Linked DNA regions of Pleurocapsa sp. PCC 7327. Each later gene encodes a partner of the first gene's protein in a complex. Links are inferred from orthologs where the notes say so. Each region holds a gene or a part of one and is shown on either strand. Other genes may lie near its edges.

The links.
Region 2: rplL (region 1) and rpmB share a complex: the UniProt entries of both Escherichia coli proteins name them as parts of the 50S ribosomal subunit. The link is inferred for Pleurocapsa sp. PCC 7327 from one-to-one orthologs.

Annotation. Positions count from the first base shown.
Region 1 is NC_019689.1:1,155,694-1,172,200, reverse strand. What follows is about bases 6,505-9,476. They hold rplL (50S ribosomal protein L7/L12), read right to left. Parts: upstream 8,201-9,476; coding sequence 7,808-8,200; downstream 6,505-7,807. Other genes in these bases: rplA (50S ribosomal protein L1), read right to left, coding at 9,089-9,476; rplJ (50S ribosomal protein L10), read right to left, coding at 8,301-8,840; lpxA (acyl-ACP--UDP-N-acetylglucosamine O-acyltransferase), read right to left, coding at 6,839-7,648; lpxB (lipid-A-disaccharide synthase), read right to left, coding at 6,505-6,702. Also shown: PLE7327_RS05260 (Ig-like domain-containing protein), read right to left, coding at 1-548; PLE7327_RS05255 (DUF4347 domain-containing protein), read right to left, coding at 849-4,112; more of lpxB, read right to left, coding at 5,485-6,504; more of rplA, read right to left, coding at 9,477-9,802; rplK (50S ribosomal protein L11), read right to left, coding at 9,889-10,314; transcription termination/antitermination protein NusG, read right to left, coding at 10,317-10,952; preprotein translocase subunit SecE, read right to left, coding at 10,986-11,225; rplS (50S ribosomal protein L19), read right to left, coding at 11,663-12,025; PLE7327_RS05200 (glycosyltransferase family 1 protein), read right to left, coding at 12,126-13,259; PLE7327_RS05195 (UDP-sulfoquinovose synthase), read right to left, coding at 13,337-14,491; PLE7327_RS05190 (lysylphosphatidylglycerol synthase domain-containing protein), read right to left, coding at 14,658-15,599; PLE7327_RS05185 (SDR family oxidoreductase), read left to right, coding at 15,911-16,507. UniProt on the Escherichia coli protein: The binding site for several of the GTPase factors involved in protein synthesis (IF-2, EF-Tu, EF-G and RF3). Is thus essential for accurate translation.
Region 2 is NC_019689.1:2,042,654-2,058,260, reverse strand. What follows is about bases 403-3,147. They hold rpmB (50S ribosomal protein L28), read right to left. Parts: upstream 2,021-3,147; coding sequence 1,784-2,020; downstream 403-1,783. Other genes in these bases: htpG (molecular chaperone HtpG), read right to left, coding at 2,141-3,147; PLE7327_RS09170 (S9 family peptidase), read left to right, coding at 403-1,753. Also shown: more of PLE7327_RS09170, read left to right, coding at 1-402; more of htpG, read right to left, coding at 3,148-4,147; PLE7327_RS09155 (transglutaminase family protein), read right to left, coding at 4,321-5,175; PLE7327_RS09150 (PleD family two-component system response regulator), read left to right, coding at 5,581-5,976; PLE7327_RS09145 (DUF790 family protein), read right to left, coding at 6,238-7,461; PLE7327_RS09140 (SDR family oxidoreductase), read left to right, coding at 7,942-8,670; GTP cyclohydrolase I FolE, read left to right, coding at 8,717-9,445; PLE7327_RS09130 (hypothetical protein), read right to left, coding at 9,528-9,761; PLE7327_RS09125 (amidase), read right to left, coding at 9,815-11,224; PLE7327_RS09120 (hypothetical protein), read left to right, coding at 11,423-11,620; PLE7327_RS09115 (photosystem II protein, Psb35-related), read left to right, coding at 11,692-11,919; PLE7327_RS09110 (lipopolysaccharide assembly protein LapB), read right to left, coding at 12,040-13,218; PLE7327_RS09105 (hypothetical protein), read left to right, coding at 13,312-13,761; PLE7327_RS09100 (esterase-like activity of phytase family protein), read left to right, coding at 13,819-14,982; PLE7327_RS09095 (chromophore lyase CpcT/CpeT), read left to right, coding at 15,010-15,600.

The DNA.
Region 1 (16,507 bases):
TCGCCGTTGCTATCGACAAAGTTATCGATAATGCCATCGCCGTTAGTATCAACTCCACCCGCTTCGATGACATCGGTAATGCCGTCATTGTCGCTGTCGAGGTCTTGGAAATCTCTGATGCCATCGCCATCGGTGTCGGGGACGGGCAACGGAGATCCCTCAACGCTATCTGCTACTCCATTCCCGTTACTATCGATGAAGTTGTCGATGATGCCATCGCCGTTGGCGTCGATGCCTCCGGCTTCGATGACATCGGTAATGCCGTCATTGTCGCTGTCGAGGTCTTGGAAATCTCTGATGCCATCGCCATCGGTGTCGGGGACGGGCAACGGAGATCCTTCTACGCTGTCGGCTAATCCGTTGCCGTTGCTATCGCTGAAATTGTCGATAATGCCGTCGCCGTTAGCATCTACTCCGCCTGCTTCGATGACATCGGTAATGCCGTCATTGTCGCTGTCGAGGTCTTGGAAATCTCTGATGCCATCGCCGTCGGTGTCGGGAAGAGATAGAGGCGTACCATTGGTCGTCGAGTCAACGCTGTCTGCCAATCCATCGCCATTGCTATCGACAAAGTTATCGATAACTCCATCGCCGTTAGCGTCAATTCCTCCGGCTTCGATGACATCGGTAATGCCGTCGTTGTCGCTATCACGATCGCGGAAATCGCTGACTCCATCGCCGTCGGTATCGGGGAGAGATAGAGACGTGCCTCCCGTTTTGGAATCGACGAGATCTGCTAGTCCGTCGCTGTTACTATCGCTGAGGTTGTCTAAAATGCCATCGCCGTTAGTATCAACTCCGCCTGCTTCGACGAGATCGGCAATGCCGTCGTTGTCGCTATCGAGGTCTTAGAAATCTCTGATGCCATCGCCGTCGGTATCGGGTACAGGCAACGGAGATCCTTCTACGCTGTCGGCTAATCCGTTGCCGTTGCTATCGCTGAAATTGTCGATAATGCCATCGCCGTTGGCGTCGATGCCTCCAGCTTCAACGGCATCAGTAATTCCATCATTATCGCTATCTAAGTCTTGGAAATCCCTGATGCCATCGCCGTCGGTATCGGGGAGAGATAGGGGCGTGCCTCCCGCTGCTGGGTCAACGCTGTCGGCTAATCCGTTGCCGTTGCTATCGCTGAAATTGTCGATAATGCCATCGCCGTTAGCGTCGATTCCGCCTGCTTCGACAACGTCAGTAATCCCGTCGTTGTCGCTGTCGAGGTCGAGGCTGTCGAGAATCCCGTCGCCATCAGTATCGCGATTCGGATTTCCGTTTTGTTCGGTGCTATCTAAGATGCCGTCGTTGTCGCTGTCGAGGTCGCGGTAGTTAGCTACGCCATCGCCATCCGTATCAAGTACGGGTAGAGGCGTGCCTCCTGAACTTGGATCGACGCTGTCTCCTAGTCCGTTAGCATTTCCGTCGCTAAAATTATCTATCTCGCCGTTATTGTCGATATCGGTTCCGCCTGCTTCGAGTAAATCGAAAAGACCGTCGCCATCGCTATCTAAGTCTTGGAAATCTGGAACTCCATCGCCGTCGCTATTAGCAAGAGTGTAGTTGAGACTGCCGGAGTCGGAAGTAGTTTCAACGGCATCGGCAAGACCGTTGGTTCCGAAGCCAGAGTCTATAATGCCATCATTATTGGTATCGAGAGCTGCAATTTGGGAGTCGCTCAGACCGCTTTCGCGCAAATCGGTAATTCCGTCGTTATCGCTATCGAGGTCAATGCTGTCGATGATCCCGTCGCCGTCCGTGTCACGGTTAGGATCTCCATTTTGTTCGATGGCATCGGGAATGCCATCATTATCGTCGTCAAGGTCATTGACATTGATAATGCCGTCCCCATCGGTATCTGCACTAACGTTGATAGTGCTGATAACGGGGCTACTGGTTGCGGTTCCGTCACTGGCAGTAAAAGTGAAAACGCGATCGCCATCTGTTGGTGTTGGCCTATTGTTTTGGTAGGTAATGCCCCGCAACAAAGCCGTGAAATCGGCATTGGGAATAATCCCTCCGCCTTGCCTGGTAATAGTAATCGTGCTGCCGCTAACAGCGATAGCAAAGGTCGTACCTCCGGCTGTACCAGTAGCGCTACCATCGACTAGAGGAACTGCTGTTCCGCCGATGGTTAGAATTTCATTAGCTCCATCGGCTACGCCAGACAAGGCGATAGTTATTGTTTGAACCTCATCGCCGTCGGGGTCTTCACCTGTTGCTTCTGTAGCGCTAGCAACGTTTACGGCAATGCCGCTTCCAATAACGGTATTACTGAAATTTTGACCGCTAGCACTGCCGTTGAGGTCGAGAGCGGGCGGGTCGGGCTGGGGGTTGACGGTGATGGTAATGCTGTCTGTATCAGTTCCGCCGTTGCCATCGTCAGTTTGGATTTGAATGCTAGTCAAACCATTGAAGTTGGGACTAGGGGTAAAGACAAGTCCATTGAGGGCATTATTAACATTTGCTAACGAACCGCTGACGGTTACAGTGCCCGTGCCATCGCCAGTGACGGTAACGTTAGCAGTACTGCCTAGCGTCAGGATACCGTTGCTGGCAGTAAGGGTTACTGTTGGGCTGGAGCCAGCATCGACATCGGTAATGCTGATCCGGTTGCTGTTGGCACTATTGAAAGTGAGAGGATTGTCCTCGTTAATGTTCCCTGTAGCACTCTGAAGATTATTGACGGGCGGATCGTTAACGCCCGCGATCGCAACGTTAACTGTCGCAGTATTTGTACCCCCACCCGCACCGTTCGAGATAGTATATTGAAATGCTTCGGTAGCTGTTTGACCAACTGCAAGGGTTTGATAAGCATTGTTGGGATTGTAGGAGAAAGTCCCGTCGGCATTCATCGTGATCGAAGCGCCGGAACCAAGGATAATAGTGGTAGGCGTACCCGAACTAACGGCAGTCCCATTAACCGCAGTGACTGTCAGGGGATTTGAATTAGGGTCGCTATCTGCACCGTTGCCATTATCGACTAAAACGTTTCCGTTAATGGCAGTATCTTCGTTCGTGGAGAAATTATCGTTGTTAGCGACAGGGACGACAATTGTAACGGGATTGGAAAAGACAAACTCTAGATTGCCGTCTATTTGGAAAAAGCGACCGCCACCATTGGGTATAATCCTATGCGTCACTTGCCAGGAGGAGACATTATCCCATTGATAATTGATCGCAGACGAAGGTTCGCTGTTCTGATTTGCACTCCCCTGAGCTTCTACCACACCTTGTACGGTATTAACGATCAGATTCGTGGGACTGTTGACCGTGTATCTGTTAGGAACAGCCAATATCGTTTCTATCGGATTGCCCGGACTGTTCCCATCTATATCCGCAACGGTAAAAGTAACATTAGCAGAGATCGGAGTAGTGGTTCCTGCCTGGAAAACTTCCCAAAGAATGGTTACTTCTCTGCCAGCAGTGCCAGAATTAATACTGAGTCCGATATCATTACCCGATCTGCTCCAACTGAATGACTGTGAAGCATTTGAGTCACTAACGATCGTTCCCCTCAAGTCAACTAGAACACCGTTGAGCGTGCCAACATTTTGATAGGTAGCCGAGAGTCCGTCTGGGGCAACTACCGGGTTGCTCGTTACTGCGATAAGGAGCTGTTGGAGCAAGCCTTTCCAGCGACTTAGAGATTCCTCGCCAATGGGCAACGAAGCATTAACAGTTCCAATCTGGGTATCTAAATGCCAATTGCCTCCAAGAGATTGATGACCGATGGGGGAACTTGAGGCAGCAACAGCAGCTCCGGTGAGGCGATGGAGCTTTTCAAGAAACTCTTCACCCGCATCTCCAGCCGCCACGTTACAACCGTAGAGGAGAAGGTTAGGAGCTGGCCAAGATTGAAGCTGTTGGCTGTAGCGGTTTAGCGTATCTAAACTTAGTTGGCTGTTGCTTAGATACAAGCAGCCAGGAGAGCCGTGAGAGACAATGTGAAGTGCAGCGACATTAGAAAATTTCTTGAGAATTCTTGTAATTTGCTCGACTCCATCCTCCTCCGAGTCGAGGACAAAAACTTTTGTTCCGGGGACGATACCGCTGACTAGGCTTTGATAGTCCTTAACAGCAGAATCGATAATGATAACAGTCTCACCCACAAAAAACATATAGTAATAGCTCCAATTGCTCAAACACTATGGATTACCAATCAAATAAAAGTTCTCTTTCTTCACCAAAGCTAGCCACACAACAGTCTTTTTTGAAGCTCGATCGCAAAATATTTTTTTGCCAATTGCTTTAAAAAGACTGAATTAGCCAGATTTATGGATTTTAATTTGCACTTCAAATGTGCAATTAAGATTATATAAACAGATTTTTATATCTGTCCAGCGAATAATTATAAAAAAAGTTAAGATTCTAGTTTGCTTTTTTTTGACAACTTGTTATTATTGCGATCGCATCTATGATTGTGCAGAATAAAGAGACGAAATTTATCCTTAAAAAAATATGAAAAAATGGAGTCTGTCTTCTGGTTGAGTGACAAATCTTTGTCCCCTCATCCCTAAATCCCTTATCCCACAAGAGGCGAAGGGGCTTCAGGACAAAGTCTTAAGTTAAAAGCTCCTCTCCTGCTCGGGGAGAGGGGTTGGGGTGAGGACGATTTGAGTTTTGTCACTCAACTAGGTCTGTCTTAGAATCCCAAAAGTATAGAATGTCGAAGATCTTCCGCAATTTTGTCATGTTGAGCGTAGCGAGAGCGAAGCGAAACATCTGATACCATTTTGGATGAAAGGATTTTGAAAGGTACTTCTAAAGCTCCTTCGCTTTTGCTCGGGACGCTTTACGTCTGGCTCGCTAAAACAGGTTTGCGAGCAAGATGCTCGCACTACAATTACATATTTAGGATGCCCCCCATACTTAAATCTTGCACCAGCTTTTCATCTACCAAGAAATAAATTTCTTGGCTGATAGCTCAAGTCAGATAAATCTGACTGCAAGAAGAGTTAAGTCTGTTTAGAATGAGATCTTGCACCATTCTCAACAACTGCTCTTGTAATGAATTTCCTGGACGATCGAAAAACTCTTCTAAAGAAGACTCGATAGGAATTTCAGTCGATTTTAATCGAGTTGCGCTTTGAGCCTAGAACTAAAGTTCTAGGCGTTGATGCGACTGGTACAAGATCTCAGTTTAAACTCAGATCTTGCACCAGTCGCATTAGCTACCCCCGAAATAAATTTCCTGGCTTACATGTAAAGCCCATTAAAATTAAAATCTTGTACTCTTCGCATTAGCCGTCGGGGAATGAATTTCCCGTCTTATATATAAAGTCCATTAAAATGGACTGAAACACTTATCGAGTCGTCTTAAGACGACTTTAAATATAAGGCAGCGATTTGAATCGAGGGGCGAACTGTTGAGACTGGTGCAAGATCTCAGGATATTTACTGTTGTTTAAGTCGTTGACGAGTTTTAGAAACTCTCCAGACGGCTATTTTCCGGATGACTTTCTGCCGAATCATCCACCGTTTGACCAATCGCTAATCGACATGCAAATGGCTGACGAATTCTAGAATTTCATTGGCAGCGCGATCGCAAACTCCCACTTCTCCCAAACAAGCACGCATTTGCGAGTAATCGGCTAAAGTTTGCTGGCGGCGATCGCGATTTAACAACAGTTCTAGGGATTCGCGAACGATTCTTTCTGGAGTCGCTTCTTCTTGAAAAAGTTCTGGCACGATAGACTTCATGACGACTAAATTGGACGGTGACATGAAGGGAATAGAAAAATTTAGTAAATTGCGAGCAATCCAGATCGTGATGGGGCTAACCCGATAGAGAACCACTTGAGGGACGTTGAGTAAGGCAATTTCGAGATTTACCGTTCCCGACTTGGTAATAGCTAAATCGGCGGCGGCAATTGCTTCTAGCGTCTTGCCCTCAAGTAAAGTTGCTTGCAAACCGTAGTCTTTAACTGCCGCTGAGATCGCGCTGCGATAAGCTTCTAAAGAGATGGGAATCCAGAAATGAACTTGAGGTAATTTAGCTTGTATTTGTTTAGCTGCCTCGCAAATGACGGGGAGAAGATATTTCAACTCTTGCTTGCGGGAAGCAGGAAGAAGGGCAATGGCTAGTCGATCTGGTTCGATTCCTAACAATTGACGTGCTTGTTCGCGACTCGGTGCCGTCTCAATGCGATCTAACAAGGGATGACCTATCCAACTGACCAACACGCCTTTCTCCTGAAAATAACGAGCCTCTCCTGGAAAAATTGCCAACAATCGGTCTATGATTTGAACCAGTTGCTTGCTTTTCTGGGTTAGTATTTGGTTAGTAAGTTTAAATAATCCTTGGTTATTTTCTAGTAAAGGTGCCCAAACCCAATCTTGGGGGGCAATATAATAAACAATAGGAACTTGCGGCAAATGCTGACGAACGTAACTGCCAATCGCTAAATTAGGTTCGAGATAATCAATTAATATTAATAAATCGGGTGGATTTTGTTGCAAAGCCTGTTTGGCACGACGCTGAATTTTTAGGGTCGGTAAAACAAAGGACAAAGATTCGATCGGTCCTATAGAACCAATTGCCGTCGTATTTTCCAACAGTTTTGCCCCTGCTGCTGCCATGCGATCGCCTCCCAAGGCAACAATTTCTAATTCTATATTCCTGGCTTTTGCCTGACGTTTTAGGGCATCGACTAGCATTGCCCCTTGCAAATCTCCAGAAACCTCGCCCGTACTGATAAAAATTCGCATGCCGTCGTTGGTGATTGGTAATGGGGATGAAAGGATTTTAGATTTTGGATTGGGAATTGGTTATTTGTTAGTGGTTAGTGGTTAGTGGTTAGTCGTCTCCCCATCTCCCCACACTCCCCACACTTCCCATACTCTCTCATCTCCCCGGAATCGGTCCTCGCCGTCCTTCGCCGGAGATAGAGGACTGTAAAAAGCGATGAAAATGCTGGATATATTCGTTATGAGGCAGCAATTCCAGTTGCTCTAAGGCTTCTTGAAGCGTTTTATCGGAACGATAGAGAAGACGGAAAGCTTTTTTGAGATGTCCGATTTCCTCGGAACTCAAACCTGCTCGTCGCAAACCGACCAAATTGAGCGATCGCACTCTGGCAGGGTTTCCTTCTACTATGGTATAGGGCGGTACGTCCCGCTCGATTCGGCTCATTCCGCCTACCATTGACAGACTGCCAATGCGAACAAATTGGTGAACGCCCAATACGCCGCTTATTCTGGCTTTTGATTCGATATGAATGTGACCTGCTAAAGCTACGGAATTGGCAATAACTACTTCATCTTCGATTATGCAGTTATGGGCGACGTGAGCATAAGCCATCAGTAAATTATTATTGCCAATAACAGTGGCTTCTCCTTCATCAGTTGCCCGGTTGATCGTTACATACTCGCGAATCTGATTATTATCGCCAACTTTTACCCAGCTAGCTGCTCCCTTATACTTCAAGTCTTGGGGTTCCGAACCGATAACAGCGCCAGGAAAAATGCGATTGCTTTCTCCGATTTCTGCGGGCCCTTCTAGAACGACATGGGCACCGATAGTCGTTTGGGCGCCAATGGTTACTTTTTCTCCGATTACTGCGTAGGAACCGACTCGAACGGTTGGATGCAGTTCAGCCTTGGGGTCAATTACAGCAGTAGGATGAATTAACGTATTCAACGGGACATCTCCGATGCGTTAGTAGGTCAGCATTGAACCAAGTAATAGCTTATATCAAGATTAACGTTAAAGAGAATTTGGAAGTTTCTAGCGATCGCCCAATCTTAACCTGAGTTAGCACAAGAAAAAGGCAGGCTTGCCTTGCCTGCCCAAACTTAGAATTATCGGCAACGCTTACTTCACGCTGACTTTTGCACCAACTCCTTCGAGCTTTTTCTTGATTTCTTCAGCATCTTCTTTTTTGATGCCTTCTTTGAGGGGCTTGGGAGTGGCTTCAACCAAATCTTTGGCTTCCTTGAGACCTAAACCAGTGATAGTACGGACTTCTTTAAGAACGGCAATTTTCTTATCGGCAGGTACTTCTTCAAGGATGACATCAAATTCGGTTTTTTCTTCTACGGCTTCAGCGGGCGCGGCAGCAGCACCAGGAGCAGCCATCACCATGCCGCCAACAGGTGCAGCAGCGCTTACGCCGAAGGTTTCTTCGATCTGTTTGACTAGCTCGGCGGCTTCTAAAAGGGTCAGGGATTTTAGTTTCTCCAAAATTTCATCGGTTGCAGCAGACATTTTTCTATTCCTTTTCAGTGAGTATGTACGAGTTGTATGAGTTTTATTAGTAGTTAGTAGTTAGTGGAAGACTAACTAACTATTAACCAATAACTACTAATTAACTGGCAGCATCGCCTTGTTCTTTTTCGGCATAGGCTTGCAGGACGCGTGCAAGAGAAGAGGGAACTTCGTTGATGCCAACGGCAATCTTGGTTGCCAAGGCGTTAATTGCGCCAGCAATTTGCCCGATCAATTGTTCCTTAGAGGGCAGGTCAGCCAGTGCCTCGACTTGAGCTTTAGTCAAGGCGCGACCTTCCATGACGCCACCGCGTAGTTCGGTTTTCTTTTTGTCTTTTTGGAAGCTCTTGTAAGCTTTGACTGCCCCTCCAACATCTTCTTTGACTGTCATCAAAGCAGAAGCTCCCTTGAGAAACTCCTGCATGGGCTGCCAATTGTCGTCTCCCTCAACAGCGATGCGCATTAGAGTATTTTTGGCAATTTTGCAAGAGCCGCCAATAGGACGCAAACGCCTGCGCAAATCGGTAATTTCAGCCACCGATAGCCCTTGATAGTCGATGACAATGGCTAATTGCGAGTCTTTCAAGAGTTCTTTGAGATCGGCTACTACCGTCTCTTTATTCTCTTTGGTTCTTCCCATCCCGTATCACCTCCTTTGTTTTTTTGGGAAACTCATTTCATTAGGCAAAAAAGAAAACCCCTACATGATTTGCCGGGGTTTTTTTGATTGCCTGCATACCGCTTACCCTCTCTATCGAGGGTACGGTAAAACTTTTTGGCAGCTACCTCGGCAGGATATTAAGCAAGTTGCACCCGCTGTCTTTGGCTCGATCCAAATGAATATTTAATTTTTTGTGTAGAGACCGACAGGTCACGTCTCTACAAGAACTATGCTTCTGTCAGTTTGAGGTCGCGCAGTGCGTTGATATCGACTTGGATAGAGGGTCCCATCGAGGCAGAAACGAATACGCTGCGCCAGTAACGACCCTTAGCGCCAGAAGGACGATTGCGATCGATCGTTTCTTGTAGGGCTTTGAGGTTAACTAGCAAGTCTTCGGCACTGAAAGATGCCTTACCAAACATAACATGGACGATGCCCGTTCTGTCAGCCCGAAATTCCTGTTTTCCTGCTTTGAATTCCTGAATGGCTGAAGCTAAATCTGTGGTTACCGTGCCGCCCTTAGGAGAGGGCATCAAGCCGCGAGGACCTAATAAACGCCCTAATTTTGCCACTTTGGGCATCATGTCTGGAGTCGCGATCAATACCTCAAAATCCAGCATGCCACCTTGGATTTCATCGATGAGTTCTTCCGAACCGACGATATCAGCCCCAGCGGCACTTGCTTCTTGCACTTTTTCCCCTCTGGCAATGACGGCAACTCGCACCGTTTGTCCCGTCCCTTTCGGGAAGGTTACGGTGGTTCGCAATTGCTGGTCGGTATATTTGGGGTCAATTCCCAAACGAATATGGGCTTCAGCCGTTTCGTTAAATTTGGCTGTTGCGGTTTTCTTAAGAAGCTGAAGGGCTTCTAAGGGTTGATACGGTTTGTCTTCTACTTTTGCTAGCGCTTCTCGAAGTCGGCGCGAAACTTTCTTTGCCATTTGTCATCTCCTTGGGTCAATAACGAAGCTATGCCTCTCCCCTTTTTTTACTGTTTGTCTTTTGTTATTGGTACTAATGACCACTGCTATTCTTTAATGTTGACACCCATATTCTTGGCGGTACCTGCTACGATTTTCATCGCTGCTTCAATGTCGTTGGCATTGAGATCGGGCATTTTGGTTTCGGCGATTTGTCGCAGTTGGTCGCGAGTGATAGTCGCCACGATTTTTTTGTTGGGTTCGTTAGAACCTCGTTCGATTCCGGCTGCTTTGCGGATTAATACCGAGGCAGGAGGAGTTTTGAGAACGAAGGTGAAACTGCGGTCTTCAAAGACCGAAATTTCTACCGGGATAATCATGCCTGCTTGGTCGGCTGTTTTGGCATTGTATTCTTTACAAAATGCCATGATGTTGACCCCATGCTGACCTAACGCCGGACCGACTGGGGGAGCTGGATTTGCTTTTCCTGCTGGAAGAGCTAGTTTAATTAGTGCTACAACTTTCTTTGCCATCGCTAGCTTTGTTTTTCTATCTGATTAAATTCCAATTCTACTGGTGTGTCTCGTCCAAAAATAGAGAGCAGTACTTTTAGCTTGCTTCTTTCTGGAGAGACTTCTATGACTTCCCCTTGAAAATCTTTGAACGGACCTGAGAGAACCACAATTTTGTCTCCCACTTCCATGTCGATTTTGACGACGGGTTCTTGTTCTTGAGCTTGTTTGAAAATACGCTCTACTTCAGTCAAGGAGAGGGGAACTGGGGTCACGTGTCCCCGTCCTCTCCCATAGCGACGTTTTTGCTCTGCTCCAACAAAGTTAATGACGTTGGGCGTGTTTTTGACGACTTGCCAAGCTTCGTCGTCCATAACCATCTTGACTAAAATATAGCCGGGGAAGACTTTTTCTTCGCCGTGCTGGCGACTTCCATCTTTACGAACTTTGACTGTTGGTGTTTTGGGAATTTCTATCTGGATAATTCTATCGCCAACATCAAAGCTGCGAATTCGCTGCTCTAGGTTTGTTTTGACTCGTTTTTCGCATCCAGAAGCGACCTGAACGGCATACCAGCGAGCAGCTTTAGCTTTTTCTTGTTGTTGCTCTAACTCTTGCGATTCTTGTATTTCTTGCGATCGCTCGTCAGCAAAACTCATCGGAATACCTTCCCTGCGCCCCTAGCAAAGATGTTACGAGCCAAACATGAACGGTTGGTTGGCTACCCACGAGAAGAAATTATCAACTAAATAAATAACAATTGCCACTAGGCTGACCATCAGAATAACAGCCGCCGATTCGCTGAGTAATTGTTGCCGACTCGGCCAGACCACTTTAGAAAGCTCTTCTTTGGTTTCGTTGATAAACTCGCCCGCTTTCAATTTATTACTGTCGGCTGGCTTGATTTCAGTGCTTTCTTTTTTATTAACCACGCTTACAACTCTCCCCCATTTACCAAATCCACTCTAGCAGTTAACGCTTTACTGACATGAAATTTAAAATTTTAGAATCGGGTTTTAGAAATACAAACTTTAACACAAACATTTATAATAGCAAAATATCCGATCGCGATCGCGCGAGATTTTTCTCAAATGGCAGCACTGCTATTTTGCTCGGAGATTAGAGCTTGCCTCTCCTAAAACGAACGAGCCATTTAAAACCCACGTCAAGCCGCGAGTATTGCTTCGTGCTGCCCGACGCGCCCTGGAGGACTCGAACCCCCGACATCAGGTTTTGGAGACCTGCGTTCTACCAACTGAACTAAGGACGCACGCCTAGTCTGACGAGCACAATCCGCTTCTTAGCTTTTTCAATCGTAGCGCAATTTGAAGCGAATTGGCTTCAAATCTGCGTTGTCCTTTGAAAAATTTTAGAGAGCGCGATCGAAACGCTGTTGAACGCGGGTGGCTTTGCCGACGCGATCGCGAAGATAATAAAGTTTGGCTCGGCGTACTTTACCGCGACGGATGATTTTAATGCTGGCGATTCTGGGAGAATGAAGCAAAAATACCCTTTCTACACCAACTCCCTGAAAAATCCGACGCACGGTAATGGTTTGGTTGATGCCGCCATTGCGCTTGGCAATCACGATCCCTTCATAGGGCTGAATCCGCTCTTTTCCCCCTTCTACAATCCTCACGCCAACTCTGACTGTATCGCCAACATGAACGATTGGTAAGTCAGTTTTTAGCTGCTCGCTCTCAATCGACCTAATAATTTCTTCAGCGTTCATTGCTTTTGCAAAAACTCACGATTTTTCATTATACCTCAACTTTTTCAAAAACGAGCAAGATTCAAAAGAATTTTCTAGGGGATGATGGTTATCTCATCTTCTAAGCTGCCTCGGACAAAGACTGAGAATTAACGATGGCTCGATAATAATCCTGTAACTGGCGCGTTGCCGCTGCCCAACCCCAACGTTCTGCTTCCAGGCGAGCATTTTGTCGCAACTGCTCTTTTTCTGCTTTGGCTGCTAGCAGGCGCTTGGTAGCTGTAATCGCTCCTTCAGGATCGTTGGGATCGAAGAGATAGCCATTCACGCCATCGGTGACGATATCGGTAATTCCGCCCGAAGCGGCTGCCACTACGGGACACCCTGCCGCCATTGCTTCTAGCAAGACTAATCCTAGCGTTTCCGTGCGGGACGGGAAGATAAACGCATCTGCCGAGGCAAATGCCGAGGCAAGTTCTAATCCTTGGAGGTAGCCGACAAAATGGGTCTGAGTGCCTGCAAAGAGAGCTTTCAATGCCTCTCGGTGAGGTCCGTCGCCAACAATTGCCAAATGTGCCTCTGGGATGGCTTCTAGGATGGGTTTAATTCGCTCGATTTGCTTCTCTGCCGAGACTCGTCCTACGTATAGCAGCAGAGGACTGTCGGGATGTCCTTGTGAGAGGCGCGATCGCATTTGGCGAGAGGCGAGATGGGGTTGGAACATCTCTGTATCGACTCCTCGCTGCCACAAGTTTACCCTTTCGATGCCGCGACCTGTCAATTCCCGTACCATTGCCGTTGAGGTACAAAGATTGAGATGAGCTTGATTGTGTGCCAATTTGAGCAACTCCCACAACAGCCCTTCAAGGGATCCGAGTCCGTAGTGCTGTAAATACTGGGGCAGATGGGTGTGGTAGGAGGCGACTAGGGGAATATTGAGCGTTTTGGCATAATAAATCCCGCCTATTCCTAAAACGGCGGGATTGACCACATGAATCAAGTCTGGCTTGAATCTCTTCAGAACTCGGCGAAGGCTCGGTCTGGGAATCGCTAGCTTCAATTCGGGATACATTGGCAGCGGAATGCCGGATACGCCGTGAATTTTGGCTCCTTTATATTCTCTCATTCCGCCGTCGGGACAGAAGACCAAAACGCGATCGCCGTGGCGTTGTAAGTGTTCGACTGTATGGCGCAAGCGAGTGACAATTCCGTCAATTTTGGGTAAAAATGTCTCGGTGAATAAAGCGATTCTCATAAGCAGTTATCAGTGACCAGCGATCGGCGATCGGTAGGGGCGATTCGCGGATCGCCCCTACTGTATGTCGATGAAATTTAATTTCTGCGCCAAGAAACTTTTGGCAGAATGCGCTTCTCGTCAACGCGGTGTTTATATTTGATAGCGAAGTTTAGCAGAGAATCTAGTAAAGAATCGGATAAATAATGGGGTTGCAATCCGAGATCGAGTAGTTTGGTGTTTTTGGCGTTGAAGTAGTGTTCTTCTAACTCGACCCTAGGGTTATTGAGGTGGTCGATCTCTATATTTAATCCCATTGCCGTTCCCGCCTTTTTCACCATCACCGCCAAGTCGCCGACGCTGAATAGTTCGGTAAATTGGTTGAAGACGCGGAACTGTCCGGCATCGGCTGGGTTGGCGATCGCCAATTCCACGCAGCGTACCGTATCCCGAATATCGAGAAAGCCTCGCGTCTGCCCTCCTTTTCCGTAGACCGTCAGGGGATGTCCGATCGCCGCTTGGATGCAGAATCGATTCAATGCCGTTCCAAATACTCCATCATAATCGAGACGGTTAACTAGCATTTCGTCCATTCCCGTCTCTTCTGTCAGAACTCCGTAGACAACCCCTTGGTTTAAATCAGTTGCCCGCAGTCCCCAAATTCGGCAAGCAAAGTGGATGTTGTGGCTATCGTGAACTTTGCTCAGGTGGTAGAAACTTCCTGGCTGTTTGGGATAGGGTAACGTATCCTTGCGTCCGTTATGTTCGATGGTGATGTAGCCTTCTTCAATGTCGATGTTAGGAGTGCCATACTCACCCATCGTTCCCAATTTCACCAAATGACAATCTGGGAAATCTTCTTTCATTGCGTAGAGGATGTTTAGCGTGCCTACTACGTTATTGACTTGAGTCATGACCGCGTGTTCGCGATCGATCATCGAATAAGGTGCCGAACGCTGTTCCCCAAAGTGGACGATCGCCTCTGGTTCAAACTGGCGCATGGTTTTGCTGAGGAAATCGTAATCGGTGATATCGCCCACGAATAGATCGATGGACTTCCCCGTCAGATCCTGCCACCGCTGAATGCGATGGTGAATTGATGCTATGGGAGTTAGCGTGTCTACACCTAATGTTGCGTCCCAATGTCGCCTGATCAAACTATCGACAATCCCGACCTCATACCCTCTATTTGAAAGGTGTAGCGCAGTTGCCCAACCGCAATAACCGTCACCACCAATAACCAGAACTTTCATACTAAATCAATAAAAATTTATTTTCCGATCTTGGGTAGAAGATAATCCGCCGTGCAATGACGGAGGCTGCTTCCACTTCTTCGTAAATGTATCAGGAATTGGTACCTTCTAGACCAAAGATGTTAAATAGTGTTGCGAATCGCCGTTGTGTTTGACTTGGATGGCTTCAAGAAGAATCAAGGTTTCGACCGAGCAACCAACCCAAACCCGCCCCAATCGCCTCCGTTAGCAGCGCTATCAAACGGTATAAAATTACAGCGCCCAAGACTATGCTGGGTTCTACTACCCTATCTAGCAAACCAAGAGCAGTTGCCTCAAAAACGCCAACTCCGCCAGATATAGGCGACACGATTCCCAACGCCCAAGCCAAGCTAAATCCGCTTGCTAGTGGGACGATTGCTACTGGGCGAACCGGAGTAAAGATCGCAACCGTCAACAAAAAGCCGACGCTTCGCAGCGCTAAAAATAAACACTGCCCTAAAATTACCCGCCAGGGATAAGATTGCATGCGAGGTCGAGTCCATTGGGAGCGGGCTAATTTATTGAATTTATTGAAGAGCCTTTGCAGCATTAGCGCATTAGGCAGTTGCTCGATCCAACTAAAAACGCGATCGAATACGAATGGATGAACGCTGACGAGAATGCAAGCCAAACCAAGACCGCACAGTCTTTGCAATGTCGGGTCGGCAGCAATTAACAGCCCGAATATCATTCCTGCCGCCGCGATATAGACAGATTGTAAAAGGACGCTAGCGAACGCCACTGTTACGGGGATTTCTAGCTTGCGAGCCGCTACCAGCCGACCATAAGTTTGCCAAATATCGCCGGGTAGATATTTAGCAATTTCAGTTTTGATGAAAATGATTGTTGCCCATCGCCAAGGAACCGGATGCTGTAAATTTCTTAAAATCTCGCCCCACACAACTCCCGACCAACAATGAGACAGGATAGAAACTGCCACTGCCACAATTACGTACCACCAAGTTTCCTTGTCAAGCTCAAGGCTTTGGACTTCTCGCCAGTTATCGTAGAGAGCTTGACCGACAACGATCGCGGTGAAGATAATGATACACCATTGAAACAGAGAGCTGAGATGTTTAGATTTCATCGATGTCGGTCTTGCTGGGAAGGTTTTCTCTCGATCTTTTCATTATCAGGCTGCTGCTTTTTGGTCTTCTGTAATGGGATGAGGCAAGATTTAGGTTCCTATCACCAAAATAACCGTAATAGTTAAGAGTTGCGAACCTGTCGTAGGAGCAACATTTGCTTGCGATTGGCTAAAAATGCAAAATTTCGTTTGCGCTTAACCCAACGGGCGGTACGGAAGTAGAACCGTTAAAATGAAATCAGCTTGCATATTATAAAGATTTTAAAACTTTGTAGCAATATATGCCAAAATATGCTAAGAATGGGAAAGAAATGAAATTTGCTCGGCAACACGCAATTATTACTGGCGGTTCTAGCGGCATTGGCAAAGCAACGGCTAAATTGCTTGCCAGCAAAGGGGCTAACATCTCAATTATTGCTCGCGATCGCGCCAAATTAGAAGCAGCAAAATTGGAAATTGAAGCAGCAAAAATTAATTCCAAGCAGCAAATTTTTTCGGTTGAAGCTGATGTAGCACAACGAAGTCAAATAGAACAAGCAATACAAACTTGCATTGCAACTGTAGGAACTCCGGATATTTTAATAACTTCTGCTGGAATTGCAAGCCCTGGTTATTTTCAGGAAGTGCCGATTGAAGTTTTTGAACGTACTATGGCAATTAATTATTTTGGCTCGCTTTATAGTATTAAAGCCGTATTGCCAAGTATGGAAAAACAACAAAAAGGTCAGGTCGTGCTAATCTCTTCTGGAGCGGGATTAATTGGCATTTATGGTTATACCCCTTACAGTCCGAGTAAATTTGCTTTGAGGGGATTAGCAGAGTCTTTACGAGGCGAATTAAAACCATTAGGAATTCAGATTTCTATTGTCTATCCTCCCGATACGGATACGCCTCAATTAGAAATAGAA
Region 2 (15,607 bases), 890 kb from region 1 along the record:
AACTGTAACAGATATTACGCCGCGACCTTTTAACGTGCGTACTCGCGTCCACGAATACGGCGGCGGTTCATACCTAATAGTCGATGGCACGATTTACTTTTCCAATTTTGCCGACCAACGGATTTATAAACAAACGCGAGGTTCCCAACCGCAACCCCTAACACCAGAATCAAAGCGACGCTACGCAGATGCAATCATTGACTCACAACGAAATCGCTTGATTTGTATTTGCGAAGACCATACGCAAGCAGATAGAGAACCAGAAAATACAATAGTCAGCGTCGATTTAGATACTGGTGAAGTTCGGGTATTAGTTTCGGGTAGCGATTTCTATTCTTCTCCCCGTTTGTGTACCAATGGTACACATTTAGCATGGATGAGTTGGAATCATCCCAATATGCCTTGGGACGAGTCGCAACTATGGATTGCAACCATCAATGCCGATGGTTCGCTTGGCGAAGCAACATGTATTGCCGGAGGAACCGAAGAATCTATTGGCGAACCGCGATGGTCGCCCGACGGGAGGTTATATTTTTCTAGCGATCGCACGGGTTGGTGGAATCTCTATCGCTACAATCGAGATGGAACAATTGAATCTCTGTGCGAAATGGAGGCAGAGTTTGCCTACCCTCATTGGGTGTTTGGACTTTCTAACTACGGATTTGCCTCTGAATCTCGAATTATTTGCACCTATACCCAAAATGGAAGTTGGTATTTAGCTAGTTTGGATGCCAATACCAAACAACTCCAACCTATCGATACGCCTTACAATAACATTTCCTCGCTTCGGGTACGGGAAAATAAAATTCTCTTCATCGGCGGTTCGCCAACACAACAAACGGCAGTAGTTATACTAGACTTGGAGACGGGGAAAACAGAGATTCTCAAACGATCCAGCGATCTAGAAATCGATCCTGGATATTTATCTATCCCAGAAGCGCTCGCATTTCCGACAGAAAACGGTCTAACTGCCTACGCTTGGTATTATCCGCCCAAAAATAAAGATTGCGTCGCACCAGAAGGAGAATTACCTCCCCTACTGGTCAAAAGTCATGGCGGTCCGACTGCTGCTGCCTCAGCTAGCTTAAACTTAAGGGTTCAGTATTGGACGAGTCGCGGGTTTGCCTATTTGGACGTTAACTATGGAGGAAGTACGGGTTACGGGCGAGAATATCGCCAACGGTTGGATAGAAACTGGGGAATTGTGGACGTAGACGACTGCGTTAATGCGGCAAAATATCTCGTCCGACAAGGAAAAGCGGACGGCAATCGCATGGCGATTTCTGGCGGTAGTGCGGGGGGATATACAACCCTAGCTGCCCTTACTTTTAAAGATACCTTTAAAGCAGGAGCCAGTTATTATGGAGTCAGCGATTTAGAGGTATTGGTAAGGGATACCCATAAGTTTGAATCGCACTACCTCGATCGCTTAGTTGGTAAATATCCCGAACAGAAAGCTATTTACGAAACGCGATCGCCCATTTATCATATCAATCGCCTTTCCTGTCCCGTTATCTTTTTCCAAGGACTAGAAGATCGAGTCGTCCCTCCCAATCAAGCGGAAATGATGGTGGACGTTTTGAAAAAGAAAGGATTGCCCGTCGCTTACGTTCCTTTTGAGGGCGAACAACATGGTTTTCGTCGTGCCGAAAATATCAAATGCGCCTTAGACGGGGAATTTTACTTTTATTCTCGCGTGTTTGGATTCGAGCCTGCCGACGCGATCGCGCCAATCGCGATCGATAATTTGTAAGGGCGGGTCTCAAAACCTGCCCCTACCTGGTTAAAATTTATTGAGATTAACACCAGCTTCTTTTGCCATCGCGTCTATTCCTTTCTTCTCTAACGTTTTGATAGCTTTTGTCGAAAGGCGCAGCCTCACCCAGCGATTGCCTTCGGGCCACCAAATCCGCTTCCACTGCAAGTTCGCCTGCTGTAGCTTCTTGGTGCGGCGGTGGGAGTGAGAAATGGCATAGGCATTATTCGCCTTTTTGCCAGTTAACTGACATCTGCGAGACATAAAATTTCTCCTGTATCTGTTTTCTACCCAATTTCCAACCTTTCTAGTTTAACCTGAGTTTTGAATAAAAAAGCCCAAAAGTAGGGACAAGGAATACCTTGCCCTACCAAAAAAGGGATACTAAATTTTCTCCATCAGTTTCGTTAACACCTGATTAGATCGTTCCACAAAAGCTTTCATGCCTTCGGCATCGAAGCCTTTCTGTGCTATCAATGCCAAATCATAAACATGGCGACACAGCATCTTCGCCAATTCGCCAGAGGGGGATTCTCCAGTCCCTTGCACGATACTTCCCTGAGCGAGTTGGGCAATCTTTTGAATTAGAGGATGAGAAGTATTAATCAACAGAATGTGTTCTTCTGGGAATCCCATCTCTTGTTGCTGCGTCAAAGCCGTCAATTCCCGCAATCGCCGCATGGATTCGGGCAAAAGTACCATCGCGGAAGGCGTTTCTTGAGGATTGTCAGATTTAAGGGATTCGGTACGAATATTGACTTTGGGCTTATTGATAGCTTTCTCGAACAGTTCCTTAATCTGTTGGTTGCGGGTTTTATTGGTAGTAGGATCGACGATTTCGCTGCTTTTATCTTGTTCGAGTAAAGTTTTATCGAGTTCCGCATCGACGCGGGAGAATTTAACGTTGGAGTAGTCGTATTCGAGGAAGGGGATATAGTAATTGGTGTCGATGAAGGAGTCCATAAATAGGACTTCTAGACCTTGTTTTTTATACAATTCGACATAAGTTGCCTGAGTAGCTTCATCGGTACAATAAAAGACGCGATTTTCGTGGCGGTCTTTATTGCGTTCTAGATAGGCTTTCAGGGTAGTATATCCGGCTTTTTCGTAAGTCGATGGAGAACTGCTCGACTCTTCCTGTTGGGGAGTTACGTCTTGCCAGATATCTTCCTCTGTTTGCACTTCAATGGTAGGAGTCGCACTGTCTGCTTTTTGTTCGGTTTCGGCACTTTTGTAGGTGGTGCGATAGATTAGGATGTCTTCGACTTGCTTTCTGAATTTGTCGTCTTTGAGAGAACCGAATTTAATGAAATTGCCGACATCTTGCCAACAGTGAATGTACTCTTCAACATTTTCGTTGTAAAGAGATTTGAGGCGATCGGCAATTTTTTTGGCAATGAAATCGGCAATGCGGCGGACGGTGCGATCGTTGGTTAGGGCGCTGCGAGAGACGTTGAGGGGAATGTCGGGACTGTCAATAACTCCCCGTAGCGGTCTGAGAAATTCGGGGATAATCTCTTCACAGTGGTCGTTAACAAATACCTGATTGCAGAAGAGTTTAATATGTCCTTTACTCACATCAACATCGGGTCGAAGTTTGGGAAAGTAGAGAATGCCGTTGAGCAGGAAAGGATAATCTGTATTCAAGTGTACCCAGAGCAGGGGATCTTCTTGGAAGGGATAGAGGTAGCGATAAAACTCTAAATAATCTTCTTTCGTGAGATTTTGAGGCGATTCCTTCCACAATGCCCGTTGTTTGTTAATCGCTTCATTCTCAAACTTGATGGGCACGGACATGAAATCGGAATAGGTTTTCACCAATTGTTTGATCCGGGCAGGTTCGAGATATTCTAGTTCCTCGTCCATCAAGGTGAGAGTGATGGTAGTTCCGATTTGGGTGCGGGAAGATTCGCTCAATTCAAATTCAGGCGAACCATCGCACGACCAATGTACGGGTTTAGCGCCTTCTTTATAGGAAAGGGTATCGATTTCGACTTTCTTGGCAACCATGAAAGCAGAATAGAAACCCAGCCCGAAGTGACCGATGAGATCGTTTGCTGATTTTTGATACTTTTGAATAAAGTCTTCTGCGCTAGAAAAAGCAACCTGATTAATATATTTCTTAACTTCCTCGGCAGTCATGCCAATGCCATTATCGGAAACCGAGAGGGTTTTGTTCTCTTTATCAACGGTAATGACAATTTCGGGTTCGCTGAGTTCGCCCTTGACCTCTCCTGCCAGGGATGCCATTTTTAGTTTGGAGATAGCATCCACCGCATTAGAAATCAGCTCTCGCAAGAAAATTTCATGGTCGGTGTAGAGCGATTTCTTGATAATCGGAAAGATATTCTCGGTATGAATAGTAATATTGCCTTTTTCGAGTACGGTCATAGCGCTTTCTCTTAAGATTAACGGATCCTAATTACCGATTTTGACCGATCGCGACCCGATCCACACTTCAACAAGAATTCGGATTTCCGTACTTATCCTTCGGTGGAGAGGTGCAACAAGCAACAAGCTGATAGGGTAACAGGAAAGCTAAAACGCATAAGCCCTCCTCTAAATTAATCTTCTAACTTCAGCAGAGTAACCGACGGCTGAAGAGATGGAATTTCGGTAATTTCATCGCTCCAAACCTTAAATTTTTCCAAATTGACCCGACCAAAGGAAGTGGTTAAGGCGACATCTACTGCATCGCGACCTCGTGCCATCAAAATACGCCCAATGCGAGGAACGTTGTGGCGGGCATCAAACACATACCACCGATTGTCCAGATAGACCTCGAACCAGGCACTGAAGTCCATAGGCAAGGGTTGAGGCGGGATGCCAATATCGCCGAGATAGCCAGTTGCATAGCGGGCTGGGATATGTAAGCAGCGACAGAAGGCGATCGCTAAATGCATAAAATCGCGGCAAACCCCGGTGCGCTCTGTGTAAACGTCATAGGCGGTTTTGGTCGGGCGGGCATACTCATAGCCAAAACGAATATTGACATGAACCCAATCACAGATAGCTTGAACCCTCGCCCATCCAGTCGGAGTCTGACTAAAGAGGTTCCAGGCAATCTCTGAAAGGCGATCCACTTCGCAATAGCGGCTACCGAATAGATAGGGAAGCACTTCTATCGGCAGTTCTTGTACGGGAAGCTGCTGGGCATTCGGATTGACAGCATCTGGCTGACCGCCGTTTGAGATCTCTGCTTCATTCCACAAGCGCACGTGCCCAGCTGGCAAGACGAGGCGACCCGCCCGATTTCCAAAATCATCGATAAACTCTTCCACACAAGTATCTGGCTCAATTTTCAGTTGCTCGGATTTTTTTACGTTAGGCAACTGCGATGGATGCAAATAAAGCTTTAAAATTGTGGGAACAGGCGACGGCACCTCAAATAACAAGTCATAACCAATGCGAATTAACATCTCTGTTTTCCAGAACGAGTTAGATTTAACCGAGCCAGCGCGACCTTCACGACACCCTCCCTTTATTTTGCAATAATCGAAATAATAAAGCAGTTCCCACCCTCCAAGCTCCATCGATCGCGCCCTATTTTTTCTTGAGGTGGCTGGCTAGCTAAACAATTCCTCATTAAGACTTAAAAATTCATTAGGAAAAAACCAGAAACTTGATAAATATTGAAATCGTATTTTTGATGCAATGCAAATTAAATTTATTTTATCTTCTTGAGAAGAATTTCTAAAAATTTTTTCGATCGAGAGGCGATCGCCGCAGCGATTTTGACTTAAAATTGGAAAGTCTAATTTCTCTCGTTAAAGTTTCAAAAAATCCCACTCAAAATTCAATTTAATCTTCTCAATATGAAGAGTATGCAGACAGTTCTGATCGTTGAAGACTCCCTAACCGATTTAGAAATTCTCTGGGGCTATTTATCAAAAGAGAATTTTGAGATTATAACCGCTAAAAATGGAAAAGAAGCCCTAGAAAAAATCGAGCGCCAACTACCAGATTTAATTGTTTTAGATATTATTCTGCCAGGTCCAAACGGCTATGAACTTTGCCGTCGTTTGAAGAACGATCCTGCCACCCGACAGGTGCCCATAGTGATGTGTTCTTCTAAAGGAGAAAATGTCGATTTTTATTGGGGACTGAAGCAGGGAGCCGATGCCTACCTCACCAAACCAGTAACCAAGGCGGAATTCACTTACACGGTGAAACAGCTTATCAAAGCTTCTTGTAATCAGGTTGTTAAAGATGATGGCTAATATCGTTTCTTTTTAATCTTGCTACAGATGGAGAGAGTGTGGGGAGTGTGGGGGGAGAGGAGGAGAGATTTGTAGCAAGGATTTGGATAATTAATATAAGACTTAACAGGCTTGGATCGAAACAAAAAAGCAAAAGGTCGATCGCGCAAAGCTTTCTGCTTTCCCAAAATCCTAATTTAGTTAATAATTTAATCCGATCGACTAGCTGCGATCGCGACATTTTTAGCCTATTATTTTCTGAGTAATTATAGAAAACAAAACTTATATATTTTTATCTAAAATTTTTAACACAGCTTGAGGAGATAACTTGTCTTTAAACCAAATAATCCTTGCTGGCAAATCGGTAAATTTAATTCCTGCTTTTTCTAGATTTAACCGTTCTGAAACTGCTAAAATTAGATTATCGGCATCAGCGCGACGAACTTGAGAAAACTTTTTTTGCAAATATTCCGGTCGCCAATAACCAACAATTTCTAATAAAAAATCGCGTCCGTCGGGATGAACGAGGCGAAAATCTGGGATCATGACGCTGCCTGGCAGCGGAACTAAATCGACTTCCCTTTCCAAACGCCAGTCAGTTTTTAGTTTCGACCAACTCTTGGCAAAGGAAGCCTCTAACATAGAGTCATAGGTTTTTCCTGGCGGATAGTGAGTGACTAGACCGCACTTATCATCTAAGTCAAAATAGCCAGTTTTGATGTCATTGGTATAAAAATCGCGACTTTGCAATTTTGCCTTCAAACTCCATTTGCTGACGTGGAGTAAGGCAGGAATCATCTTAGCCAATGCCAAGCCATAGCGCGTGCTGGCTTTAAATAAGCTAGTCGGTCCGTCGATAGTAATAGTAAATCCAGTATCGGCATCGCCCTCAATATATGCCATCAACTGAAAGAGTTTGAGATAGCGAAAGAGTAATTTATATTCTCCGGGATCGTTGCGATGGGCGTTGATAACGATGTGACTGGCGCGATAGAAAATTCCTTGAACTTGGGAAAGATTGTAGAGGTGGATCAGGGCTTCTGGTGCTGGCGGATCGAACTGGGTAAAGATGCGATTTTCTTGTAAGTCGGCGTACAGTCCTTTTTCGATTTCGTTGGGTAGAACTTCGCGATTGAGTTCTTGGCTCAGATGACTGGCTAAAGATTCTAGGGTGCGATCGCGATTTTCGGGTATAGTCGCTGTAGTAGCAGCGCACTCAAACACTCGCTGTCGCAGGAGTTGAGGTTCGAGAGGACTGATGACTTCAAAGGTCGAAAAGTTATTCTTAAGAAGGTGGGCGAATCCCCGCTTGACGCGATAGTCTGGGCTATCGCCTTCTAATTCTTGCAGTTGGCGATCGAGTTCTCCTTGCGAATTCCCCAAAGCATCTTGAAAGCAAGCAATCCAATCGCTAGCTAAGTTTAGCGAAACCTCGTTAATTGGCAATCTCTTGGGAACGACTGTTTCGCCTTTATATCGATAGATCAATAAATCAGAAGGAAGCATTACAATTTTAAAGTGAGTAGCGTAATTAGATCAAAAAGCTCTATTTTCATATACATTTTTTAAGGATCTGTCCAATGATGCTAAAACAGCTAATTCTGAGCGATGAGTCTTGTTCTCGGAGCGAAAAAAGTTTATCGAGAGACAATCTGTGGGTGTTATAATGACCGAGGTAACATTTTGTAACAATGATTAATGTTAACAGACGTTATCTGCAAGACAAGTAACTCGCTATTTAAAGACAAATTTTATAGAGGGTTAGTGTACTTGGAGGATTTTCTCTTGTTCTGATGTTAACCTTACCCTAATCGAGAGATAACAAAGAATTTACATTATGCTCAATGATTGACCGCTTAATCCCCTAATCTCACAAAAATGGTGCGATTGGGTTGGTCTTATCCTGCCTTCAAACTTATCTGAAGGTCACTTTAGACTGAATGACAATCGCAGGTAAATTAGGTTTTTAGTAGCTCGGAGTATCATATGAATTCTCCTCCTAATCGAAAACGAGCCACGATCGTGGGAGCCAGTAGCGGGATTGGCAGAGCAACCGCTTTAGCCTTTGCCAAAGCCGGAATTGACGTAGCCTTAGTCGGCCGCTCCCAAGACAAGTTAGAAGCAGTCGCGATCGCAGCAAAGGAAGTGGGAGTTAAAGCTAAAGCATACTCCCTAGATTTAGCGAAACTTGAGGAGGTACAACCAAAGATAGCAGCGATCGCTGCTGATTTTGGCGGGGTCGATATTCTAGTTAACAGTGCGGGAATCGGTTACACCAACCCCCTGAGCGAAACGACACTTGCTGACTGGCAGCAGGTCATTAACCTCAATCTTTCTAGCGTCTTTCAGTGCATCCTTGGCGTATTGCCGGGAATGCGCGATCGCGCTAATGGCTTGATTATCAACGTGGCTTCTATTGCCGCTCAGTCTCCCTTTCCTGGTTGGGGAGCCTACTGTGCGAGCAAAGCTGGCTTAGTCGCTTTTTCTAAAGTGCTAGCAGCCGAAGAAAGAGCCAACGGTATTCGAGTTGCGAACATCTATCCGGGTGCGGTAAATACGCCGCTTTGGGATAGCGAAACAGTGCGGGCAGACTTCGATCGCGCAGCCATGCTAAACCCAGATATCGTCGCTCGCGCCATTCTATATGTAGCCCAACTTCCAGCCGAAGCAGTCATTGAAGAAATGACCGTCATGCCAAGCGCTGGAACCTTATAGCGATCGCAATCTCAAAACCAGGTAAGCCTTTTATCAAAGCTCGATCATGACAATAACATCTTCTAACGGTTTTAATCGTCCCAATTCATCTAGCATGAATCGTCCCAATGCTCTAAATCCCAATCTCATAGAACGCGTCAAGAGCAGACCCGATCGCAATACTCACGACGGTCAGGAAGCTCAATTCCACGCTGCTTCCGTAGAAAACCAAGACAGAATGATAGAAGCAGTGCGAACGATGCTCGAATCAGTTGGCGAAGATCCAGAGCGTGAGGGACTGCTGAAAACGCCTAAGCGAGTCGCAGAAGCGATGCAATTTCTGACTCAGGGCTACACCCAATCCCTCGAAGAACTGGTCAACGGTGCCATCTTTGACGAAGGACATAATGAGATGGTGTTGGTACGGGATATCGATTTCTTCAGCCTCTGCGAACACCACATGTTACCTTTTATGGGCAGAGCGCACGTTGCCTACATTCCCAATCAAAAAGTGGTGGGCTTGAGCAAACTCGCTCGCATTGTAGAAATGTACTCCCGCCGCCTTCAGGTACAAGAACGCCTGACTCGTCAAATTGCCGAAGCAATTCAGACCATCTTAGATCCTCAAGGCGTTGCCGTCGTCATGGAAGCTACCCACATGTGTATGGTGATGAGAGGCGTGCAAAAGCCCGGTTCTTGGACGGTCACGAGTGCTATGGTGGGAGTTTTTCAAGACGATCAGAAAACTCGCGAAGAATTCTTGAATTTAATTCGCCATCGACCCAATTTTATGTAATTTTTGTTTAGAAACAAGGGAAAGGGTGAAAAATGAAAATATTCTTGGCCCTTTGCCCTTTCCCCCTTCTCCTGCATGAGAATTAATTGGACTTAGGGCGTGCTTTTTGCTCGAGGAGATTTTCTACTTCTTTTTCTCGTTTCTCAAGTTTTTCGACTGTGCGAGATTTAGGAAACAATCCCAGCATCATTTGGTTGATGCTTGTCCGCACGTTTCGACTCGCATCGTTAAGCGGTTGGGGAAGGATGCGATCGCCGACAGCAACAAAGAGCAATCCTAGAACTAACAGCCCCGTTAACAAGGTTTTAGGACGCATTACCGTCTCCTAGATGGGAAACTACTGACAACCTTAGTATTCCCAAAAAAGCACTAAACACTAAACAAGGTCGGGCGCTGAGTTAGCCAAGGATTCGCTTCCTCCAATCGAGCGGCTAGAGCAATTATCGTCGTTTCGGCTGCGGGTTTGCTGACGATTTGAATGCCGGCTGGCAATCCATTGGCATCAAAACCCGTCGGAATGGCGATCGCAGGCAAGCCACTCGCATTAAACGGCGGACAGGGAGCTATCCAGTTAATAATTTTGTCCAGGGTTTCTTGGGGCGATAACTCTGCCCACTCGCCAATCCGAATGGGTTGATGTAAATAGACAGGCAGTATGAGAGCATCGAATTGCTCGAAGAAAGCGACAATTCGACGAGAAATAATTTGCATCTGACTGACTGCTTGTAAATATTCTCCCGCAGACCCAGATCTTTCGATATTCCAGCGATTAATCGGACTTAAGAATTCTAAGGGAATTCCGACTGACGCAGCTCCGGCTTGCCAAATTTTTGTGAAGGGTTCCTCTAAATCTCTCATGTCGGGGCAGGCGGGTTCTAAAATGTGTCCCATCGCTTCTAAATGCCCGACTGTCTGCTCAATGCCTTGCTGAAAGATGTCTGCGGCTTCCCCAAACGACGCTAATGCAGCAGAAAAAGCAATGCGTAGCTGTTTCGGTTTTTGACGAGTTGCTTCTAGAAAAGACATTTCCGGTTCGGGCAACCAATAAGGATCTCCGGTAGTATATCCAGACATAACATCTAACAACGCTGCGGCATCGGCGACGGTACGCGCCAAAGAACCGTTAGTAGCAATACCGTTGAGATAATCGCCTACAGGGGCGCAAGACACTCGACCTCGCGAAGGTTTAATGCCAACGATGCCGCAACAAGTAGCGGGACCTCTTATCGAACCGCCTCCATCAGAACCTTGAGCGATAGGACACAATCCGGCAGCAACGGCTGCTGCGGCTCCCCCACTCGATCCCCCTGCCGTGTAATCTGGGTTCCAAGGATTGCGAGTCGGCGGAAATCCCGGCGCTTCGATATAGGGAAAGGAACCTAGTTCTGAGGTAGCCGTTTTTCCCAAGATAATAAACCCAGCCGTCCTCATTCGCACTACTACCCCATCATCATAGGTACCAATTTTATCTTTCAGGGCAGCCACGCCCAAGGTCAAAGGCATGCCCGTAACGGAATTGAGGTCTTTTATTGCAGTAGGAACGCCGAAAAAAGGGGGCAGTGCGTCAGGATCTTTGAGGTTGGCTAGCTGTTCGGTTTTGGCTTGCGCTTCGGCTAAAGCGGTTTCGGCTGCAACGCTGAAGTAACTGCCCAATCGAGAGTCGTATTGCTCGATGCGATCTAAATATAGCTCAACCAATTCTAGGGGAGAAATCTGGCGATCGCGGATGAGTCGCGCTTGTTCTAAGGCTGGAGTGAAAGCGAGATCGACTAAATTCATTGCTGTTTGCTTACAAGCGATACATAGCTCCAGTTTATATAGCGATTGGTTACTCTCTCTCTTCCTCTCTCCTATTTATTATAAGTAAAGCTTATAAATAGTATCCGAAATGTTTTGTCAATATATCTTTACAATATTTAATAAACTTGTTACATTTATTTACATAGAGAAACAAACAAAAGAACAGAGGAGTTAAAAATGTTTGCACCTGTGGTCATGTTGCTCCGCGATCGGATGGGACAAACTCAATTCAATCAACTACGCGGCAAAGCGATCGCGCTCCACGCTCAAGTTATCACCGCTTTCTGCAATCGTTTCGGACTCGAATCTAAAGAAAGACAAAACCTAATTCGTTTGGCAAAAAACAACGGTAAGAAATTAGGTTTGCTAGCTTAAACATTATTAGTAAAAACTTATTAAATTTTTGACGTTCAACTCTTAACACAATTAATCAAGGAGAAAAAACAATGACTATCTTAATTTGCCTCTTTCTAGTTGGTTGGATTGCTGCATCTATCATTGGCACCCAAGCTTATTTTCTCGGCGAACAAACTAAGCCAATTCATAACCGCAACTGGAAATCTGAATCTTTTGAAAAGCTCGCTAAAGCCGTTACCGGACGCGACATTAATTATGCAGAGCGCGTACCTGCGTACAGCATGGATGCTTACACTAGCAACAACCTACCTAACTAAAGCGATCGCTTAACCGTTAGACTTTGCTATCTCCTGAAAGACAATGAGTTCTCCTCTTGCCTCGGCTAGTAACCGAGGTTTTTTCTTTATAATATTTACTTTCCAAACAGGTTATAAAAATTAAGGGATTTTTTGACTATTTATTTGCTTGATTTGTGAGAGAAAATAATCTTCTCTATATTTTAAGGATCTAGCAATTTCTAAACCTTGTTGAAAAGCTGTTAAAGCTTGAGGATAGTTTTTTTGCTTTAAATAAATTTGTCCGATGCGATCGTAGGTTTGCATCAATCCGTAGTAATTATAAGATTGTTGCTCGACTTTAATTAACTCTTGGTAAATTTGCAGAGCATAGTCATCTTGATTATAAGCTTGATAAAGATTGCCCAGTTTTATTAAAGCATCTCCTGCGGTTCCATATTCTTGCTGCGACCAAGCTAATGAAAAAGCTTCTTGATAGTTTTGAGAAGCTTTTTCGGGTTGTTTTAGAGTTTCATAATCTGCTCCTATCTCCAGCTTTAACTCGGCTAACGCTAGAGTAATTTGATTGTTCTGATAATTTTCAGCTAGTTGTTCTTTAATTCGCACTGCATTTTTAGGTCGCAGTGCTTGACTATAAATTTTGGCTAGTTTTTGTAAATAAATCCCTTCATTGTAGCTATTCGATCGAGATTGCGATCGCTTCAATAATTCTTCGTAAATTTTGGCAGCATTAGGGTAGTCAAACTTTGCTAAATATAGCTCTCCAAGTTTTTTTAAAGCTTCCTCTTCAGCGCTAGTATCTTTTTCTTGACGCGCATTGTCGAGAATTTTTTGATAAATCTCAATAGAGTTATTAATATTATGGACTTGTTGATAAGCTGTAGCGAATGCCTTTAATAATTCCGGACTCAGAGATGCTTCTGATTCGGCTTCCTGTTGCACGACATTCAAATGTTTTGTGATAATTTGTACGTCCTGACTTCGCTCTTGCTCCCATGCAATCTGTCCGACTCTTCCTAGCGCGTCGATTTCTTCTAGACGACCGAGAGTTCTTCTCAATCTTAGTTCGCGATACCAAATTTCAAAAGCTTTGTTGGCATCTCCTGCTTGTAGTTGCACTTGCGCTTCGGCATTCAAAGCATCTAACGCTTCTCGGAGTCGGCGTACTTCAAAAGGAGTCAGCGATCGCCTCCTCGAAGGAAGCAAAGAGTCTTCAATTGGTTGCTCTAAGGGATCGGGGCGATTGGTTTGCTCGGACTGAGCTATGGCTTTATATTCTTGAATAACCGCCGTTTCCAAGAAAATGATAGCAACAGCCACGATCGAATTTAGTATCCTTGAAAAATAAGTGCGATCGCTCATTCGATTATCAGTTAATTCTATCTTCCTAACCATAGCTTAGAAAAGTCAAACATGTCTAAATTTGAAGAACTATGTCAAGCTTATGCTGCTGCTCGAAAAGACTATTTAGAGTCGATGCAAATGCGTCAGGATTTTGTCGACTCTTTCGTCCGGAAAATGAGCGACTATTTTCAGTGTCCAGTAGAAAAGACAGACGTTAGCTTCGACGAGCGCGGCATAATGTATTTTAGTATTTTGATTACTTTATATGAAAATCCTAGCCAACCAGAAAAGTTTGCATCAGAAATAGTTAATGTTTCTTTGACTTTAGACAAAATATTGGATAATTATGTCGTGGTGATTTTACCTTGGGGAAAAGAATTTAAACTTTTCTGGGATGAATTCAATAAATTTGAAGAGGTTTATGAATTTATTTTTGAAAAAATTAAAGAAGCTTATACCAGTGGCATTACCGATCTATCTCCAGAAAACAAGACGAGAAATCTAGGATGGGAATTTTAATGTAGGACAGAAATCGGAAGTCTCAGGAGTAACCATCAACCACTAACCACTCACCCTATGAAGAAATTATTATTCAAATCATTGCTCGGTATCGTTTTAATCTTCGTATTGTCAGCTTGTGGAATTCTTCCACGAGTTAGTGCCCAACAACGAATGTTTCTCGATCTTTCCCTAGAATTTTTAGGAGAATATCAGCTCCCCAAACAAACGTTTCAAGATACGCCGATAGGCGGTTTATCTGCCATAACTTACGATCGTCAAACCAATCGTTTCTATGCCATTTCTGACGATCGCTCTCAACTAGCTCCCGCTCGGTTTTACACCCTAAATCTCCACCTCAATCCCTCGGAAACCGGGAAAGTCAATATTGACAAAATCGAGATCGAAGGAGTTACTTTTCTCAAAAACGAACGAGGAGAAACCTACCCCCCAGGAACTATTGACTTCGAAGGGATCGCCCTTTCTCCACGAGAAACCTTATTTATCTCTAGCGAAGGCGCGATCGGGCAAAATATACAGCCTTTTATTGGCGAATTTGACTTAAAAACTGGAAAATTGCTGCAAAATTTAAGAATTCCTCAGCGTTTTTTATTCGCAGACTCGAAAGCTTCTGAGACAGAACCTCGCGGCATTCAGGATAATTTGGGCTTTGAAGCCCTAACTTTAGGGCAAAGCAGCGTCATGAAAGACGATCCCTTCCGCTTGTTTACCGCCACCGAATCGGCACTCTTACAAGACAGTCCGCCAAAAACTCCCGAAGAAAACGCCAGGATTCGTCTGTTACATTATGTTATCAATCCCATCGGCGAACCAGTTTTAGTATCAGAGAATTTGTATTTGCTCGATGCGGCTTCAAACGATACGCTTGCCAATGGATTGTGCGAACTGACAGCCCTAGAGAGGGAAGGCTATCTTCTCGCGCTAGAGCGAACTTTAGGCTTATCTGGCTTTGGGGCAAAAATTTATCAAGTCGTCAACAGCAACGGGACTGATACCTCGCGCCTTCTCAGTTTTCAAGGAAATCTCGCGAAAGTTGTCCCCTTACAGAAAAAATTGTTGTTAGATTTAGGCGAATTGGGGATCGACCTCGATAATTTAGAGGGAATGACCCTCGGACCAAAGTTACCCGACGGCAGTCAAACATTAGTGCTCGTTAGCGACGATAATTTTAAAAACGAACAAGTCACTCAATTTCTCCTATTTCGTCTCACCGGAGCATAAATTCTCAATCTAAAATCCAAAATTACTATGTCTCACGCAACCGATATCAAAACTCTTGCTCGCTGGATGGCAGCAGATTTCAGCAATCAAGAACAAGCTTGGGCTAATCCTCCTCTGTTTGCTCACATTCGCGTCTGCATGCGCCCATTGCCTCTGGCTTTGTTGGGGGAAACAAGCTTATTTCTGGAACAAGCTTATGATTTTATGCTCGATACCCCTTATCGTTTGCGGGTGTTTAAATTGGCAGTAGTGGGCGATCGCATCGAATTAGAAAACTATAAAGTCAAAGACGAAGAAGATTTTTTTGGGGCTTCTCGCAACTTGGAACGCTTGCAAAAACTGACAAGCGATCGCTTAGAAAAAATGGAAGGTTGCGATATGTTTGTTGACTGGACAGGTAGCAGTTTCAAGGGATATATCAAGCCAGGAAAAAACTGCATTGTTGTTCGCAACGACAAGACAACCTATCTCGATAATAGTTTCGAGGTTGACGAACACAAATTGTTTAGTATCGATCGCGGCTTAGATCCCGAAACCGACGAACTGGTTTGGGGGTCGATCGCGGGAGCTTTTGAATTTACCCGCAAACATAGTTTTGCCGACGAAGTAGAAATTTAGCGACAGA